Regions from separate parts of the Pseudarthrobacter sp. L1SW genome, predicted to be linked through region 2. Evidence: predicted binding sites of a transcription regulator. Region 2 holds the regulator's gene; each other region holds the start of a gene.
The links. Region 2 encodes Rex, which represses fermentation and respiration genes when NADH is low (regulators of the CRP and FNR family bind a similar motif). Its sites were predicted from a motif close to CTTGTGAANNNNTTCACAAG; they were not measured.
Positions count from the first base shown of each region.

Region 1 (6,084 bases), 910 kb from region 2:
AAACCGGATGATGCCGCAGTGGCCCAGATGAGCGATTTCGTCCGGGACATGCACACCAAATCGGGGCTCCTCAAGGAACTGCCCCACGGCAAGACGATGGCCGAGGCGGAAGCCGCCGTCATGGAGTACATCTCCGCATGGGTGCCGGACCCGCGCAAGGCGCCCCTGGGTGGCAACTCGGTGGGCACTGACCGGGTGTTCCTGTCCCGGGACATGCCGGCGGTGGTTGAGCACCTGCACTACCGGGTGATCGACGTCAGCACCATCAAGGAACTTTCCCGCCGCTGGTTCGCGAGGGCGTACTTCCAGTCGCCGGCGAAAAAAGGCGGACACCGCGCCCTGGGGGACATCAAGGACTCCATCGACGAGCTCCGTTATTACCGGGAAGCCGTATTCGTGCCCGCGCCGGGACCGGACAGTTCAACGGCCCAGCGGATTGCCCGCCACATCACGTCCGCCGGGGACACCGGGCAGCAGGAAGGGTAATCTGCGTCACCTTCGACGGAATTTTGGGCGAAAACCCCAAAAGTGGACAAAGCACCCCTGAAGAGCAGGTAAGCTATATGAGTTGCCTTTCCAGAGCGCCGGTCCGCCGGTAAATCTGCAGGCACATGGTGGGCTTAGCTCAGTTGGCAGAGCGCCTGGTTGTGGTCCAGGAGGTCGCGGGTTCAACCCCCGTAGCTCACCCTCACGGGACGGTATGTGCAGCCGTCCAAGAAGGAGGCCGCACCGGATATCCGGTGCGGCCTCCTTCGTTTTTTCACCGTCGCACACTTGCACCTCGCACGAGATACCGCTGAAGGACCGCTGAAGATGACCGTTCTGCCAATCACCATCTGGGGAGAACCCGTACTGCACCGCCGCGCTTCCGAGGTTGAAGTGTTCGACGACGAGCTGCGGACCCTGATAGCGGACATGTTTGAAACGAATGACGCCGCCAACGGCGTGGGGCTCGCAGCTCCGCAGATAGGCGTGGGCAAGAGGATCTTCGTGTACAAGTACGCCAACGACGATGGCGCCCCGCCCACGGGCGTGCTGGTCAACCCGGTCCTGACCCTGTCAAAGATTTCCGGTGCGGTACCGGACCCGGATGAGGAAGAGGAAGGTTGCCTGTCCTTCCCCGGCGGACAGTATCCCCTGAAGCGCGCCGAGTGGGCACGCGTTGAAGGGTTTGACGGTTTTGGACAGCCCGTCAGGTTCGAAGCCACCGGCTGGTTTGCCAGGATCATCCAGCACGAATATGACCACCTGGACGGAAAGCTCTACGTCAACCGGCTGATGGACCGCTACGCGCGCAAGGCCATGAAGCAGGCCAAGAAGAGCGGCTGGGGAGTTCCCGGACTGACCTGGATGCCGGGCGTCGACCCTGACCCGTTCGGCCACTAAAGCAGGCGGTCACCCCGCCGCAATGGTGGACTGGCCCGGGCAGGACACCAGCACGCGCTTCATGGCGTCCTTTTCCGCCTCAGTGACCCAGAGTCCGTAGGCTGCCTTGACGGATATTTGGCGGGCCACATAGTGGCAGCGGAAGGACTTGTTCCTGGGAAGCCACGTTGCGGCATCGCCGGCACCCTTCTCCTCGTTTGCCGGGCCGTCCGCGGCGATGAGGTTCAGCGGATCGTTGGCAAGGCTTTGGCGCTGTTTGGCCGTCAGCCCCTGGGCGCCCTTCTGCCAGGCGTCGCCCAGGGCCACGACGTGGTCTATCTGGACTGCGCGGCTGCTTTCGGAGCCGCGGCGGAAGTCCATGGACTGCCCGGTATAAGGCTCCCGGATGGTGCCTGCTGCCACCTTGCACCTGGACCCCTCCATGAACACCACGGCGGTGAGGTCACGCCGGAGCATGTCGTTGCGGGTGTCGCACCCGTTCCGGTCCACGTCCAGCCACGCCTGGCCGAAGGCTTCGCGGTCGTAGTTGTCCTTGGCGGCGCGGCCCTTGACGGCGAGCCCCTCCAATGCGGCGAGGGCACTGCCCGGGGGCACCGGGCGCACTGGCACGACAGGCTTCATCCAGGCGGGATCAAAGACTGGGGCCTCCGCGGGACCTGCGACGGCGGGCTCCGCCAAGGCAAACTGGCCGGCAGTAAAGAACCAGGACAGGGCCGCCAACGCCGCGGCGGCAGCCACTGCCAGGATGCCCCATGCCTGCCGGGAGCGACGGCGCGCACTCCGATAGGCAGACCAGCTCACAGTCATGGGGCTCCAGCCCCTCCGGCGACATCATGCACCAGAAGAGCCTAGGCCACCAGCCTGCCCTCCCCACTGTTTTCCACAGTGTGGAGGGCAAGTGGGCGGCGCTGGCGGAAGTATTCCGCCGCGGGGCTTACTGCTCCCGCATCACCCGCCGGAGGTCCTCCTCGGCGATTGCCAGCAGTCCTTCCAGCTGGCGCACCCGGTCCTCTCCGACGTCGCCCGTTTTGTACGCGGCGCGGGCGCCCTCCAGCAGCCGGACGGCCTCCTTATGGTTGGCTTTGGCCACGTCGAGGGCGTGCTCAAGGGTTGTCTCGTGCTGAAGTGTCGAATCTTTGTCCATGCCACCAGTGTGGTCCCGTTTCCCGGCTGATTCCAGCACCATCAGCCGGGAAATCGCGGGACCGGCGGCCGGAACCTAAACGGCGATCGCAGCCAGGGCCGCGGCGGATTCCTTTGCGGGGAAGGAAGGCGGGTTAACCCCGGCCATCTCCTCCATGACGCGGACCACCTGGCAGCTGTAGCCGAACTCGTTGTCGTACCAGACATAGAGCACAAGGTTCTTGTCCGTGGACACGGTGGCCAGGCCGTCCACGATGCCGGCCCGGCGGGAACCGACGAAGTCAGTGGAAACAACTTCGGGTGAGTCGATGTAGTCGATCTGCTTGCGCAGGTCCGAGTGCAGCGACATCTCACGCAGGTAGTTGTTGACCTCGTCCTTGGTGGTCCCGTTCTCCAGGCTCAGGTTCAGGATGGCGAGGGAAACATCCGGGGTGGGGACGCGGATGGAGCTGCCGGTCAGCTTGCCCAGCAGTTCGGGCAGGGCCTTGGCCACGGCCTTGGCGGCGCCGGTCTCCGTGATCACCATGTTCAGTGCTGCCGAGCGGCCGCGCCGGTCACCCTTGTGGAAGTTGTCGATCAGGTTCTGGTCGTTCGTGAAGGAGTGCACCGTCTCCACATGGCCGTGCACGACGCCGAACTTGTCGTTGATTGCCTTCAGCACCGGCGTGATGGCGTTGGTGGTGCAGGACGCGGCGGAGACGATCTGGTCGGTGTCCTCGATGGTGCCGTGGTTGATGCCGTGGACGATGTTCTTGAGATCGCCCTTGCCCGGGGCGGTCAGCAGGACCCGGGCCACGCCCTTGCTCTGCAGGTGCTGGGACAAGCCCTCCCGGTCACGCCAGCGTCCGGTGTTGTCCACCACAAGGGCGTTGTTGATTCCGTAGGCGGTGTAATCGATGGTGGCGGGGTTGTCCGAGTAGATGACCTGTACCTGCACGCCGTTGGCCGTGATGGTGTTGGCCTCCTCGTCAATCCGAATGGTCCCTTCGAAGGAGCCGTGGACCGAGTCGCGGCGCAGGAGGCTGGCGCGCTTGGAGAGATCGTTGTCAGCACCTTTGCGGACCACGATGGCGCGCAGGCGGAGGCCGTGTCCGCCGCCTGCCTTTTCGATGAGGAGGCGGGCCAGGAGCCGGCCGATCCGGCCGAAGCCGTAAAGCACCACGTCGGTGCTGGTGCGGTCATCGCCGCCGCGCTTGCCCACGACGTCGGCAAGTTCCGCCCGCAGGAATTCTTCCAGCGTGGCGCCGTCGCCTTCTTCCTTGAACTTCTGGTTCAGCCGGGCGATGTCGATGGCAGCGGCACCGAGCTCGAGTCCGGCCAGGGTGTTCAGCAGGGGCGCCGTCTCCTCCAGGAGAAGCTCGTCCTTGCTCATCCGGCGTGCAAAGCGGTGCGCCTTAAGGATGTTCATGGTGGATTTGTTGATCAAACTCCGGCCATGGATGCTGGTGACCACGTTGTTCTCGCGGTACAGCCGGCCGATCACCGGAATCATGGCCTCGGCGAGGGCCTCCCGGCCCATCCACGTATCAAGACAAGAATCTGACGTCTGGCTCACAGAAATACCTTCCTCGGTTCAGCCGTGTACGTCCTCGTACACGGATGTCGGCCACCACATGTTGTGCAGGGGCCCCCGCGCCTGCAGGGGTCGGCCCCCAGGCGCCTGGATCGCGTGCAAAGAAAAACCGCCGGCTGCGAAGGCAACCCGGGCGGAAGAACTCCTGCGTCCGGTCTCCATTCTAAGTTGGCCAGCTACCCCTGACCGGCCGGAACCACGTGAAATCACTCACAGGGAAGGGCCTTGCGTCCGGGGAGTCAGTTGTGGATGGCCGAATAGAGATTGAGGCTGGACGAAAACACCACCCAGGAAAAATAGGGCAGCATCAGCAGGCCCGCAGCCGGGCTCACCGGCCCGAACCGCACAACGAGGAATGCAAGCGAGGCCGCAAGCCCGGCTATGACACAGAAAGCGGCCCAGAGGGCAGCAGCACCAAACACCGGAAAGAGCCCGAAGAAGGCCAGCGGCCATGCGGCATTGAGCACCAGTTGGACCAGATACCCGGCCAGGGCACCTCCCCTCAACTCCCCTTTCCGCCAGACGAGCCAGGCGGCGACCGCCACCCCCACGTACAAGAGCATCCACATGCTCCTGAACATCCAGCCCGGCGGCATCCAGGGGGCCTTGGCCGATCCCGCGAACCAGCCAGCCGAATGCAGGATGATGGGGACTGACGCGAGGGCCCAGGCAGCGGCGGAGAGCGCAAGGAACCCGGCCAGGGCAACGGCCTGCTGTGCGCGGGCGGGACCCCGCGGTTCGGCGGCTCCGTCGCCGGAGGGCGGGTCAATATTTGCGGGCACGGTTCAGGATCCCCAACACAACTCTCAAGGTCAAACCGGACGGGGTGGATGGGTTGACCGATACGCCGGGTTCTGTGCTCCCGCCCCGTTGCCGGTGCGGGAGTAGCGGCCATCCATCTACGAGCGCCGTTGCCGGCGCCCTCCAGCGGCCTACCCGGACACTCGGGCGGGCAGCCCTCAAACGTGTCCTGTCTGGCCTTGCTCCGGGTGGGGTTTACCTAGCCTTCCCGGTCACCCGGGAAGCTGGTGGTCTCTTACACCACCGTTTCACCCTTACCTGGTTCGTGCCGCTTTCAAACCGGCGCGACCCAGGCGGTCTGTTCTCTGTGGCACTGGCCTGCGGGTTACCCCGAGTGGGCGTTACCCACCACCCTGCCCTGCGGAGCCCGGACGTTCCTCGAGCCACTTGCGTGACGCGCGGCCGCCTGGTCAACCCATCCATGTCCAGTCTACCGGGGCGCTGCCACTTTCCCTCCGCCGGTAGGATCGGACGGTGCTGATTCTGCTCCCCCCTTCCGAAGGCAAGACACCCGCGGTCCGTGGTTCCGCCGTCGACTGGCCTTCCCTCAGCTTCCCGGAGCTGAACTCCTGTCGCGCCAAGGTGCTGGACGCGCTGGGGACGGTGAGCGCGCATGACGATGCCCTCGCGTTGCTGGGGGTGGGGGCCTCCCTGAAGGACGACGTCGAGCGCAACACCCGGCTCCATGGCGAACCGGCGGCCCCTGCACACCAGATCTACTCCGGCGTCCTCTATGACGCGCTGGGCTACAAGACACTCACCCCCGTGCAGCGGCGCAAGGCAGACGAGTCGGTGCTGGTGATTTCCGCGCTCTGGGGCGCCATCCGCTTCGGCGACAGCGTGCCCGCCTACCGCCTGTCCATGGGGACGGCACTGCCCGACGTCGGCCGCCTCGCCTCGTTCTGGAAGCCGCACCTGTCCAGTGCGCTGGCGCCGCTTGCCGAGGGACACCTGCTGGTGGACTGCCGCTCGAGCACCTACTCCGCGGCGTGGGCCCCGCCACCGGCGCAGACAGTGGCGGTCAACGTTTTTACGGAGGTGAACGGCGTCCGGAAGGTGGTCAGCCACTTCGCCAAGCACACCCGTGGCGAACTCGCGCGGCACCTGCTGGCGCGGCGGGGCAAAGCTCCAGCAACGCCGTCGGACCTTGCCAGGGCCGCCCGGGAAGTCTGGCAGGCAGA
Region 1 is NZ_CP078079.1:2,366,600-2,372,683, forward strand. It holds gene orn (oligoribonuclease) at 1-486, shown strand, start outside; tRNA gene KTR40_RS10890 (tRNA-His) at 615-687, shown strand; gene def (peptide deformylase) at 814-1,386, shown strand; gene KTR40_RS10900 (HNH endonuclease family protein) at 1,396-2,193, opposite strand; gene KTR40_RS10905 (hypothetical protein) at 2,321-2,530, opposite strand; gene KTR40_RS10910 (glyceraldehyde-3-phosphate dehydrogenase) at 2,606-4,048, opposite strand; gene KTR40_RS10915 (TspO/MBR family protein) at 4,342-4,884, opposite strand; RNA gene rnpB (RNase P RNA component class A) at 4,930-5,321, opposite strand; gene KTR40_RS10925 (YaaA family protein) at 5,378-6,084, shown strand, end outside.
Region 1: the regulator Rex is predicted to act here: its motif matches at 4,300-4,319, upstream of KTR40_RS10910 (glyceraldehyde-3-phosphate dehydrogenase).

Region 2 (6,084 bases):
TGCGCTGGATGGCCACCCGGTGCTTGCGGAAGAACGCCATCACACCCATGCCGCGGCGGACCGCAAGGGCGATCAGCAGGAAGGGAATGCCCAGGCCCAGGCTGTAGACAAAGGCCAGGAAGGCGCCCTTGGCGGCGGAGGAGCCGCCGGAGAGGCTCAGTAACTGGACGGCGGAATAGGTGGGGCCGATGCACGGCGCCCAGCCCAGCCCGAAGGTCAGGCCCAGCAGTGGCGCGCCCCACAGCCCGGCCGGCGGCTTCGCGTGGATCTTGGCGTCGCGCTGCAGCCAGCTGAAGCCGCCCATGAACACCACGCCCATGACGATCACCAGGACGCCCAGGAGCTGGGTGATCCAGGCATTCTGTGAGCCCGTGATGAGGGTTCCCAGCTGGCCGAACGCACCGCCCAGCAGGACGAAGATCACGGAGAAGCCCAGCACGAACAAGCCGATGCCCAGCAGCATCCGGCCGCGCTTCTGCTTCTGCAGGTCCACACCGCTCAGCCCCGTGACGTAGCCCAGGTACCCGGGAACCAGGGGCAGGACGCAGGGCGAGAGGAAGGAGACCAGTCCGGCCAGCAGTGCCACCGGAATGGCAAGGAGGAGCGAGCCGTTCAGGATGGCTTCGGCGAAGGGGCTGTTCACGGTCCGGGCCGCCGCTACTCTGCCACGGCGGCAGCGATGAGGGCTTTCAGGGTGCCCTTCTGGACTTCGCCGAGGACGCGGGAGGCCACGCGGCCCTGCTTGTCCAGCACCAGCGTGGTGGGAACCGCGCCGGGCGGAACCAGGCCGGAGACGGCCAGGAGGACGCCCCCGTCCTTGTCGTCAAAGCTCGGGTATGTCAGGTTGAAGTTGTTTTCAAACGCCTCTGCCGTGGCCTTCTCGTCCCGGAGGTTGACGCCGAAGAACTGCACACCCTGGTCCTTGAACTCCTGGTGGAGCTCTTCCAGGATGGGCGCTTCCACCCGGCAGGGGGCGCAGGCCGCGAACCAGAAGTTCAGGACTGTCACTTTGCCCTGGAAGTCGGCGGGCGTCACCGCGGTGCCGTTGAACAGGGTGCCGTTGACCTGGATGGCGGACTTGCGGTCCCCGGCAGCGAACTCCGTGACGGATCCGTCCCCGGCCACATAGTTCTTGTTGTCCCCCGCCTTGGCCTGCTGCGCCAGGGCGTCCTCCTGGGCACAGCCGGACAGCCCCAGGGTCAGGGCGGTCAGGGCCAGGCCGCCGGCAGCGAGCAGGCTGCGGCGGGAGGTGGTCTTACTGTTGGTCACTACTAGGCTCCAGGGGTGCTTGCCGCACCCGGAAGAAGGGAAGCCGCCGGTTCGCTGTACTGCACGCGCAGGAGCGTGCCGCCGTCGTCGAACACCAGCGACGTGATGGAGGTCAGCGTGCATTCACGCTTCCGGGGATCGTGCCACAGGGGCCTGCCTTCGGCGCTCAGCCGGGTGGCCCAGATGGGGAGCTGGTGGCTGACCATTATCGCTTCAGGCCCGTCCGCGCCGAAGTCCCCGGCCGCGAGTTCGATGGCGCGCAGGCGTGCTTCCTGCACCGCTTCCATCACCCGGGAGGCCTGCTTCTTGTAGGGCTCGCCCCACGAAGGCCGCAGCGGGTTGACCAGCCGGGGCCAGTGCTTGGGCCGGCGAAGCTCAGCCTTGGTGACCTTCATGCCCTCGAAGTAGTTCTCCGCCTCGATGATGCGCTCGTCCGTGTGGATTTCCAGGTGAAGGGCGTCCGACGTCGGCCGTGCAGTTTCCTGCGCACGGTCCAGTGGCGAGGCTGCCAGGTAGGTGATGCGGGCACCTGCTGCAGCGCGGCGGCGGAAGTGCTCCGCGAGCATGCGCGCCATCTCCTGCCCCAGTTCGGAGAGGTGGAATTCGGGCAGCCTTCCGTACAGGACGCCGTCAGGATTGTGGACCTCGCCGTGGCGGAGCAAATGGACAGTGGCTTGGGGCATGTTTACCAGTTTCTCAAAGATGACGTGCGATCCGAAATCTCCCGCACAGACTTTCTACAAACAGTAGAACTGAAGTTTTTGAAGAAATGTTCCAAAGGCGGGAATGAAACATGCAAATGCATGTTTATACTAGGTGCAGCAGTTAGTTGAGACTTCAACAGATGAAGCTTCAATGGCAGACCTTAACAGCACGCACATAACAAGGAGCAACATCATGGCACTTCCCGCAGACGTCACCACCGGCACCTGGGTCCTGGACAACTCCCACAGCGAGATCGGCTTCACCGTCCGCCACGCAGGCATCAGCAAGGTCCGCGGCCAGTTCAAGGAAGCAGCAGCAACCCTGGACCTTCCCGAGGATGTGGCCGGCGCCAAGATCAACGCCACCATTAACGCCGCCAGCTTCGATTCCGGCGATGCCAACCGTGACGGCCACGTCAAGGGCGAGGACTTCTTCGACGTGGAGAAGTTCCCGGAGATCTCCTTCGTCTCCAACGGCCTGGTGGCCAAGGGCAACAGCTACGAGCTCACCGGCGACCTGACCATCAAGGGCGTCACCCGCCCCGTCACGCTGGACACCGAATTCAACGGCGTGGCCGTGGACCCGTTCGGCAACACCCGCGCCGGCGTTTCCGCCGAAACCACCATCAGCCGCAAGGACTTCGGCCTGACCTGGAACGCTGTCCTGGAGACCGGCGGCGTCCTGGTGAGCGACAAGGTTGCCATCAACCTGGAACTGGCGTTCATCGCTCCCGCAGCGTAATCGCCTTTCCTGGAGGCACCCCGGCGCTGGACTTCGCAGTCCAGTGCCGGGGTGCCTCCTTTTAAAGGTTCCTCCTCCTCCCTTCCCAGGCAGCCGCGGGGTTTGCGGAGGGGTTTACAGTGAGGGCCATGAGCAACTCTCCCAGCACGCCCCGTTCCGGCTTTGCCCGGATGTTCCTGGTGGCGGGACTTCCCACCGAACTCAAGGTCTCGTTCTGGATCTGGTTCGTGGGCGGCATCCTGGGCCTGCTGGGCGGAATCCTCGGCATGCTGGCCTCCCTGGTGCTCTTCGCCGCAGCACCGGGAGCCGCAACCCTGGTGCTGCTGCTCATGCTGCTGGCTGCAGCCGTGGGAGCAGCCCAGATCGTGTTCGCCCTCGCAATGAAGGACGGGAAGCATTGGGCGCGGCTGGGTTTGACGGCCCTCACAGCCATCACCCTGGTCCTGGCCGTTGCCAACTGGGCCATCGGCGTGGGCCAGGGCGGTAACTGGACCGCCTTCCTCATCAGCCTGGCCGCGACCGTCCTTCTCTGGCTGCCCCGTTCACAGGCCTTCTTTGCCGCAGCAGGACGGCGCGGGAATACCTCTTCCGAATGACCCACAAGGCGCCCGCCCGGGGGTACGGTGGACTTAAGCCATGCTGGGGGTAGGGCACAGGACCATTCCCGGCAGCCTACCTGGAACCCGACATGCAAAAGGACCGCTCATGAGTACTCCCCCTGTCCCGCCTCCCGTTCCGAACGATCCCGAGTCCGGGTCCGAGTCTGGCTCGCAGGGTCCGCGCTACGGGCAGAACACCCCGCAGTACGGACAGCAGTCCGGCGCACCCCAGTACGGGCAGAACGCCCCGCAGTACGGACAGCAGTCCGGCGCACCCCAGTACGGACAGAACGCCCCGCAGTACGGACAGCAGTCCGGCGCACCCCAGTACGGACAGAACGCCCCGCAGTACGGACAGCAGTCCGGCGCACCCCAGTACGGGCAGAACGCCCCGCAGTACGGGCAGCAGCCGTACGGCCAGTCCCCCTACGCGCAGTATCCGTCGGAGCAGCCCCAGCCCTCTGGAAGCGCCGGCGTCCCGCAGCTGGTCAACATTTCGTTCTGGCTGCTGATCGCCTCGGCCGCCATCTTCGTCGTCTCCGCTCTTGCCGGCCTCGCCACGCTGGACGATCCCCGGTTCCGTGATGTCTTCGACAGCCAGGTCCAGGGCACCGGCGCGGGAGTCACCTACGAGGATATGAAGGGCGTCATCGCCGGCACCCTGGTGGTGTTTGCCATCATTGGCCTGGCGCTGTACCTGCTGGTGGCGTTCTTTGTCCGCAAGGGCAAGAACTGGGCACGCATCCTGGGCACAGTCTTCGCGGCCCTTTCCGTCCTCGGCCTCTTCAGTCCTCCCAGCTTCGCGACCATCGGCACATTGTTGGGAATCGCGGCCATTGTGCTGCTCTACCTGCCGGGCGCAGCTCCGTATTTCCGGAGGCAGCAGCCGTTCGCCAACCCGTACGGCGGCGGTATGGGCAACCCCTACGGCCGGTAGTCCAACCACACCACCCTGCGGGCGTGGGTCCCGGAACCAGACGGTACCGCCAGAAACCTAGGCGGTCTGGCCCGGGGCCTGCGCCCGCTGTGCGTGGTACGCAAGGATCTGCAGCTCCGTTGCCATGTCCACCTTGCGGAGGTTGACCCCTTCCGGCACCTGGAGCATCACGGGCGCGAAACTCAGAATGCTGCGGACGCCGGCCGCAACCACGCGGTCGCAAATATCCTGGGCCACGGCGGCGGGCAGTGCCAGCACCACCATGTTGGCACCCGTGCGGTGCAGCACGGTTTCCAGGTCGGCCACGTCACTTACCCGCAGCCAACCCACTTCGTTGCCCACCACCATCTGGTCCGCGTCAAAAATGGCAACCACGTCAAAGCCGCGGGATTCAAAGCCGCCGTACCGTGCCAGGGCCTTGCCCAGGTTGCCGGCACCCACGATCGCCACTTTCCAGTCGTGCGTGAGTCCCAGGGCGGCGGCGATGTGCCGGCTCAGGTACTGCACTTCGTAGCCCACGCCGCGGGTTCCGTACGAGCCCACGTGGGAGAGGTCCTTGCGCAGGGTGGCGGAGCTGACGCCGGAGGCCTCGGCGAGGGATTCTGAGGAGACGCGTTCCACCCCCTCTGCGAGCAGGGTGTTGAGGGCGCGCAGGTAGAGGGTCAGCCGTGCCACCGCAGCCGGCGGAATCTGCTTGGCTGCCATGCCCGTGGCTCCCGGCAGGTCCGGGACAGCCTGGGGAGTTGAATCCAGCGAAGCCACCAGCTCCTCCCTCGCATTGCGTTGTGACTCCACTCTAGAGCCCCATCAGCAATGCCAACAAAGCAGGTGCCGCACCGATACCCGAGCCATCACAAGAACTGCTCCCCTACTGCGCCATGGCCCGCCGGAGCACGCGTTCCAGGCGGGCTTCGTCTATTTTCCAGAAATCCCGCTGCACGCCGTCCACCAGCACCACGGGGATTTCCTCCGCATAGCGCTCACGCAGTTCCGGCTGGTGGTCCACCAACTCTTCGTTCCACTCAAGTCCCAGCAAGGCCGTAACCCGCCCGACGGCGTCGCGCGCGTCTTCGCAAAGGTGGCAGTCTGCTTTGGTGATGAGGAGGACGCGGGGTGTGGCCATGCCTTAACGGTATCCCCGTCGCCCGGAGCCCTGCGACGTCCAGCGCGAGGGCGCAGTGGAATGAACAGTGGATTGGCTAGACTCAAGTCCATGCCCGAGGAGAAATACGTCGCCGTAGTCACCAAGCCGGTTGCTGCGCCGCAGCCGGGCGAGGCGGCGTTCTTCGATGTGGACAACACCCTGATGCGCGGCGCCAGCCTGTTCCACGTTGCACGGAAGATGCACCAGCGCGGCGCCTTCACCATGACCCAGGCCGCCGGCTTCGCCTGGAAGCAGTTCAAGTTCGTGGCCCGCGGCGAGAACATCGACGATGTCCACGCGGTGCGCGATTCCGCCCTCACCCTGGCCGCGGGGATCACTGTCGACGACGTTAAGGCCTTGGGCGAAGAGGTCTACGACGAGATGATCGCCTCGCGGATCTGGCCCGGCGCCAAAGCCTTGGCGGAGCAGCACCTGCGTGTTGGCCGCCGGGTGTGGCTGGTCACCGCCACACCCATTGAAGTGGCCACCGTGATTTCCACCCGGCTGGGGCTGACCGGAGCGCTGGGAACGGTGGGCGAAATACATGAGGGCATGTACACGGGCCGGCTGGTGGGAGACATCCTGCACGGCTCCGCCAAGGCGGTCGCCGTCCAGGCCATCGCCGACGCCGAGGAGCTGGACCTAAAGCGCTGCTGGGCCTACAGCGACTCCTACAACGACATCCCCCT
Region 2 is NZ_CP078079.1:3,281,247-3,287,330, forward strand. It holds gene KTR40_RS15205 (cytochrome c biogenesis CcdA family protein) at 1-643, opposite strand, end outside; gene KTR40_RS15210 (TlpA disulfide reductase family protein) at 658-1,236, opposite strand; gene KTR40_RS15215 (histidine phosphatase family protein) at 1,272-1,952, opposite strand; gene KTR40_RS15220 (YceI family protein) at 2,167-2,715, shown strand; gene KTR40_RS15225 (hypothetical protein) at 2,844-3,311, shown strand; gene KTR40_RS15230 (hypothetical protein) at 3,421-4,251, shown strand; gene KTR40_RS15235 (redox-sensing transcriptional repressor Rex) at 4,309-5,013, opposite strand; gene KTR40_RS15240 (glutaredoxin family protein) at 5,120-5,374, opposite strand; gene KTR40_RS15245 (HAD family phosphatase) at 5,465-6,084, shown strand, end outside.

Region 3 (6,084 bases), 570 kb from region 2:
GGCGCCCGTTTCGGCGTCGCCGCCGGTGGCCTCCTTTGGTGCGAACCGTTCGAAGTAGAAGTTGGCGGGCTGGATGCCTTCGGTGTCCAGCCACTTGGAAACAGCGTTGACCATGGGCGGCGGGCCGCACAGGTAGATGTCCACGTCGCCGTCATTGAGGTGCTTCGGTTCGATGATCTGGGTGACGTAGCCGGTGTGCGGGGCGGAAGTGCCCGGTTCGGACGCGATGTAGTCCCAGGTGAAGCCGGGGAGCTTCGCTTCGTAGGCGCGGAGCCAGTCCAGGCCTACGATGTCCGCCTCGCGGGTGAGCCCGTAAATAAGGTGTACCGCGGTGGACGGCGGGTTTTCGGCGAGCTTTTCCAGGATGGACAGGAGCGGGGCCAGTCCGGTGCCGCCGGCCAGGAGCAGCAGGGGCCGCTTGGGCTCGCGCAGGAAGAAGGACCCGTAGGGGCCCGTGAATTCGATGGCGTCGCCAACCGCGGCCCGGTCGCGCAGGTACTCGGACATGGCACCCTGGGGAGTCACGCGGACCATGAAGGACGCATCCTCCACCTCGGGGCCGCTGCTGAAGGAGTAGGAGCGTTCAGCGTCGGTGCCCGGGACCTTCAGGTTGACGTACTGTCCGGGCAGGAAGGCCAGCGCATCCCGGTTGTCCACCTGCAGGGTGAAGGACACCGTGGTCTCCGTGTGCCGGTTGAGTTCCTTGATGCTGGAGCTGAAGGTAGCGGCCGCCGTCTTGGCCGACTCGGACGTGGCCGGGATCTGGATGGCCAGGTCGGACTCCGGGACGGCCTGGCACGTGAGCATGTAGCCCTTTTCAAGCTCCTCTTCGGTCATGGCGTCGTCGATGAAGTCGCCCGGGTCGAAGGAGCCGGAATCGCAGAACGCCTTGCAGGTGCCGCACGCACCGTCGCGGCAGTCCGACGGGATGTTGATCCGCGCCTTGTAGGCCGCATCCATGACGGTCTCATAGTCGCCGACCTTGATGACTTTGGTAACGCCGTCTTCGAAGCTGAGGGCTACTTTGTGGCCCATGGGGTCCTCCTGACTGGGCGGGCGCGTCGTCGCGTCCCGGGAAAAAGTTTGGGGCGTGCCCGGCGGGCACGGAGTGGGACCTGCCCTGCGGCGCCCGGGAAGTCCGGGCGCCGGCGCGGGGAAGGTCAGATCATGTAAACGTCCACCACGTGGTGGATGTAGTCGTTCTTCAGGACCACCTTCTTCTTCAGGATCACCGGCTGCGGGCCGGACAGGTCGATCGTGTAGAAGCTGGTGCCGAAATAGGTGTCCGTTGTGTTGTAGCGGAAGTACAGGGTGAACCAGTTGAAGCGCACCTCAACCTTGCCGCCGTCGTTCGACAGCACCTCGATGTCTGTGATGTTGTGGCCGGTGCGCGGTTCGGGGAGGGAGGTGGCCGACGACCGGTCGGTCTTGATCCGGAAGACCCGGTCTTCGATGCCGCCGCGGTTGTCGTAATAGATGAGGGAGATTTCGTTCTGGGGGTCCTGCGTCAGCTGGTCGTCGACGTCCCACGCTGGCATCCAAAATTCGGAGTCAGGGTGGTAGCACTCGAGCCACTCGTCGAACTGGCGGTCGTCCAGCAGGCGGGCTTCCCGGTAAAGGAAGGCCCGGACGGTTTCGAGGGTTGCGATCTCCTCCGCGGTCTTCAGGGCCGGGGCGGTTTGGGTCAGGTTGGTCATGGGTTCTGCGCTCTCTGTGGTTCCGGCGGGCTCTCTCAGGCGGTGACGGGAACGGATTCCAAGGCTGAACGCTCCTCTTCCTCCGCTAGGGCACGGTCCATGACTTCCTTCCAGTACCCGTGCTGGATGGGGTAGAGCCCCTCATCCTCGGTGCGCACGCCGGAGGCGATCACCCGGGTCATGCCCAGGGCCTGTGCCTGCTCGTCCGGACCGGTGATCTCATGGGTGGAACCGCGCGTCATATCGTTCCACGGGGCGCTGGTGGCCCAGTAGGTCTTGTTGCAGGAGCGGAACTCTTCCAGGTCGTCCGGCGTGGCCATGCCAGTGGCGTTGAAGAAGTCCTCGTACTGCCGGATGCGCTTGGAGCGGTTCTCCTGGGACTCGCCCTTGGGGGCTATGCAGTAGATCGTTACCTCGGTCTGGTCCGCGGAGATCGGCCGGAAGTGGCGGATCTGCGAGGAGAACTGGTCCATGATGTACACGTTCGGGTAGAGGCAAAGGTTGCGCGAGATATTGATCATGAAGTTCGCCATCTCCTCGCCGTACTTCTGCACCAGCTCGTCGCGGCGGTCCCACAGCGGACGGTCCTCGGGGTTGGTCCATTCCTGCCACAGCAGCAGGTGCCCGTGGTCGTAGGAGTAGAAGCCGCCCTTGACCTTGCCCCACTTGCCGGCGTCCATGGCCTTGGTCTTGTTGGCGGAGTCGCCGGCGCTGCGGCGGGCGGTGGTGGCGGCGTAGTTCCAGTGCACGGCCGTGACGTGGTAGCCGTCTGCGCCGTTCTCGGCCTGCACTTTCCAGTTGCCGTCGTAGGTGTAGGTGGAGGATCCCCGCAGAACCTCCAGGCCCTCGGGGGACTGGTCCACAATGGAATCGATCACTTTGGTGGCGTCGCCGAGATGCTGCTCAAGGGGGAGCACGTCCGCCTTCAGCGAGCCAAAAAGGAATCCACGGTAGGACTCAAAGCGGGCAACCTTGGTGAGGTCGTGCGACCCTTCTTTGTTGAACGTTTCCGGGTAACCCGCATTGCGGGAATCCTTGACCTTCAGCAGTTCGCCGGAGTTCTTGAAGGTCCAGCCGTGGAACGGGCAGGTGAAGGTGGTGCGGTTGTCCGTCTTGCGGCGGCACAGCATGGCGCCCCGGTGCGAACAGGCGTTGACGATGCAGTTGAGCTTCTCGTCCTTGTCCCGGGTGATCATCACCGGAGTACGTCCAATGTAGGTGGTGAAGTAGTCCCCCACGTTGGGGATCTGGGACTCGTGGGCGAGGTACACCCAATTGCCTTCGAAGATGTGCTTCATCTCGAGTTCGAAGATTTCCTGGTCGGTGAAGATCTCGCGCTTGGCCCGGATGATGCCGTTCTCGCGGTCATCGATCACGGCGTCGGCAAGGACCTCGCGGGCATGGGTCAGGTTCTCGGTCATGGCGTGCTCCTCCATTGGAGATTGCTGGACGGATGGTCGGGAGGTCCGGGCCGGGCAGCGGTGCCAGCTGGGACGTTAGGGCAATTCTTCCCGCTCGTGACTGCGCTCACATCAGGCAAACACCTAGGGTCGACCAAGGGTGTCTTTATGTACCGATAATGACAGAAAATAGGCATTATCGATATTTGTAGCGTCCTTATCTTCGGACCTACGATGAGACAGACATCACGCGATGCCGCAAGGCCGCAGGATCCCTGCGCCAGCGTCCCGCGGCGGGTGCAGGAAACCTTCCTGGCCCCAATTCAAAGACGAAGGTGGAGACCGCCATGACTGAGACCCAAGTGGATACCCGGAACGAGAACGAAGGCACCGCCGTTGAAGCCGGCTCGAAGGCCACCGAACGCTTCGCCGCCTCCGGCAAGCTCTCGGAGCTGCACGTGCCCAAGGAGCGCGTGAGCCTCCTGGCCGGTGCGCTGATCAAGGCCGCCAACGACATCGTGGTTGAGCACCAGGTCACCTACGAGGAGTACAACGCCCTGAAGGCCTGGCTCATCAAGGTAGGAACCGACGGCGAGTGGCCCCTGTTCCTCGACGTGTGGCTTGAGCACACGGTTGAGGACGTCAACTCCCAGGAGCGCCCCGGCACCAAGGGCACCATCGAGGGACCCTACTACGTGCCCGGTTCGCCCGAGCTTCCCACACCGGCCACCGTCGAGATGCGCGACGGCGAAGAGGGCACCCCGCTGCGCTTCACCGGCCAGTTCACGGACACCAACGGCAACGCGCTCCAGGGCGCCCAGGTGGAGATCTGGCACGCGGACGCCGCCGGCTTCTACTCGCAGTACGCACCGGGCCTGCCCGAGTGGCTCTTCCGCGCCACGGTCAAGGCTGACGACGAGGGTCGCTTCGAGATCAACACCATGCGCCCCGCGCCGTACCAGATCCCCACGGACGGTGCCTGTGGACAGCTCATCGAGGCTGCAGGATGGCACGCTTGGCGTCCTGCCCACATCCACATCAAGGTCTCGGCTCCCGGCTACCAGCCCGTCACCCAGCAGCTCTACTTCCCGGGCGACCCGCACAACGCCGACGACATCGCATCGGCCGTCAAGCCGGAACTCATGCTGGACCCCCGGCCCCGCACGGACGGCGGCGCCGGCGAGGAAGTTGTCTACAACTACATCCTCGCCAAGGAAGGCCAGACCAAGTAGGAATTCCTGCTGACAGCCGGCGCCGGGTGTTGCCCGGCACCGGAGGCGCCCCGGGATGCACGCGCTCCCGGGGCGCCTGTATTTTGGGCACCCGCTTTTCGTGACCGTTTGCCTTTCATGACCGTTTGCCGCCCTCTGCCGATGCCGCCAGGAGCCAGGATGACCCCTCGTCAAGACCCGATCGACACCGAGGCCGCCACTGCCGCGCTACCCGCCCCGCAGCCCCTGCTGGAACGCCCCGGAGCCAGGCCCGCCGGACCGCGCCGGTTTCTGCGCGACGTAGCCCCGCCCTATCTGTCGAACGGCGCCATCGGGCTGGTGTTCACCGCGTCCGGACCCATCGCCGTCACCCTGGCCGTGGGCGCAGCCGGCGGGCTGACCCAGGAACAGCTCGCGTCCTGGGTTTTTGGCATCCTGTTTTCCGGAGGCGCTGCCACGCTGGCCATGTCGCTGCTGTACCGGCAGCCGCTGGGTTTTGCCTGGTCCATTCCAGGCACCGTGCTGCTGGGGCCCTCGCTGCAGCACCTGTCCTTCCCGGAAGTGGTGGGCACGTTCTTCACAGCAGGCCTGCTTATCTTGGCGCTGGGAGCCACTGGTGTGATCCGGCGGATCATGGCCATGATTCCCATGCCGATCGTCATGGCAATGGTTGCAGCTGTATTCCTCCGGTTCGGCACCGACATCGTCTCCTCAACCCAGGCCAATCCGGCGGTTGCCGCCCCGATGGTGGGCGCGTTCCTGCTCCTCACCGCCGTGCCCGCGCTGGGAAAGTTCCTTCCGCCGGTCCTCGGCACCCTGTTGGCCGGCTGCCTGGCCGTAGCGGCGAGCGGGCAGTTCGTTGCCGGCATGCCCGGGCCGTTGCTGGCCGCCCCCGTCTTCACCCCGCCGGAGTTCACCTGGGCTTCACAGCTGGAGTTGGTGGTGCCGCTGGCGCTGACGGTGCTGTTCGTCCAGAACGGCCAGGGCATCGCCGTGCTCCGGACCGCGGGGCACCGGCCGCCCGTGAATGTTTTTGCGATGGTGTCCGGGGCGTTCTCCATGCTGAACGCCTGCTTCGGCGCCGTTTCCGCTTGCGTGACGGGGCCCACGAATGCCCTGTTGACGTCGTCGGGCGTTAAGGAACGCCAGTACACCGCAGCGGTGACCTATGGCTGCCTGGCGCTGGCCTGCGCTGCGCTGGCACCCACCCTGACGCGGCTGATGCTGTCCACGCCCAGGGAATTCGTCCTGGTCCTGGGCGGAATCGCCATGCTGCGGGCGCTGCAGCAGGCGTTCGTGACCGCCTTCTCCACCACTTTCACGATGGGCGCGCTGGCGACCTTCGTGGTCACCATCTCCGGCCTGGACCTGTTCAACATCCACGCAGCCTTCTGGGGCCTCGTCATTGGCTACGCAGTGTCGCGGCTGCTGGAGCCGGCCCACCACGCGAAGCTATGAAGCGATAGGGGCAGTGACGTGCCGCCGGGCCGCCAAAGTGCACTCCCCCGGGTTTGGCAATAGTCTGGCCAGATGGGGACAAATACCGTGAACAATGGCGAACAGGTCGACAGGCAGTCCCGCATTCTCGAAGCAGCGCTCGATCTGCTGTCCCGCCACGGTATCTCAGGGGTGAGCATGCGCGCAGTGGCGCGCGAGGCCGGCGTCGCGCTGGGCCTGGTGAACTACTACTACGACGACAAGACGAGCCTGATCCGCGCCGCCCTGCGCCGCGTGGACGAGCACGACCTGCTGCTGGTGGCTCCGGATCCGTCCTCG
Region 3 is NZ_CP078079.1:3,847,155-3,853,238, forward strand. It holds gene benC (benzoate 1,2-dioxygenase electron transfer component BenC) at 1-1,035, opposite strand, end outside; gene benB (benzoate 1,2-dioxygenase small subunit) at 1,161-1,697, opposite strand; gene benA (benzoate 1,2-dioxygenase large subunit) at 1,733-3,118, opposite strand; gene catA (catechol 1,2-dioxygenase) at 3,445-4,329, shown strand; gene KTR40_RS17870 (benzoate/H(+) symporter BenE family transporter) at 4,489-5,766, shown strand; gene KTR40_RS17875 (TetR/AcrR family transcriptional regulator) at 5,839-6,084, shown strand, end outside.
Region 3: the regulator Rex is predicted to act here: its motif matches at 3,212-3,231, upstream of benA (benzoate 1,2-dioxygenase large subunit).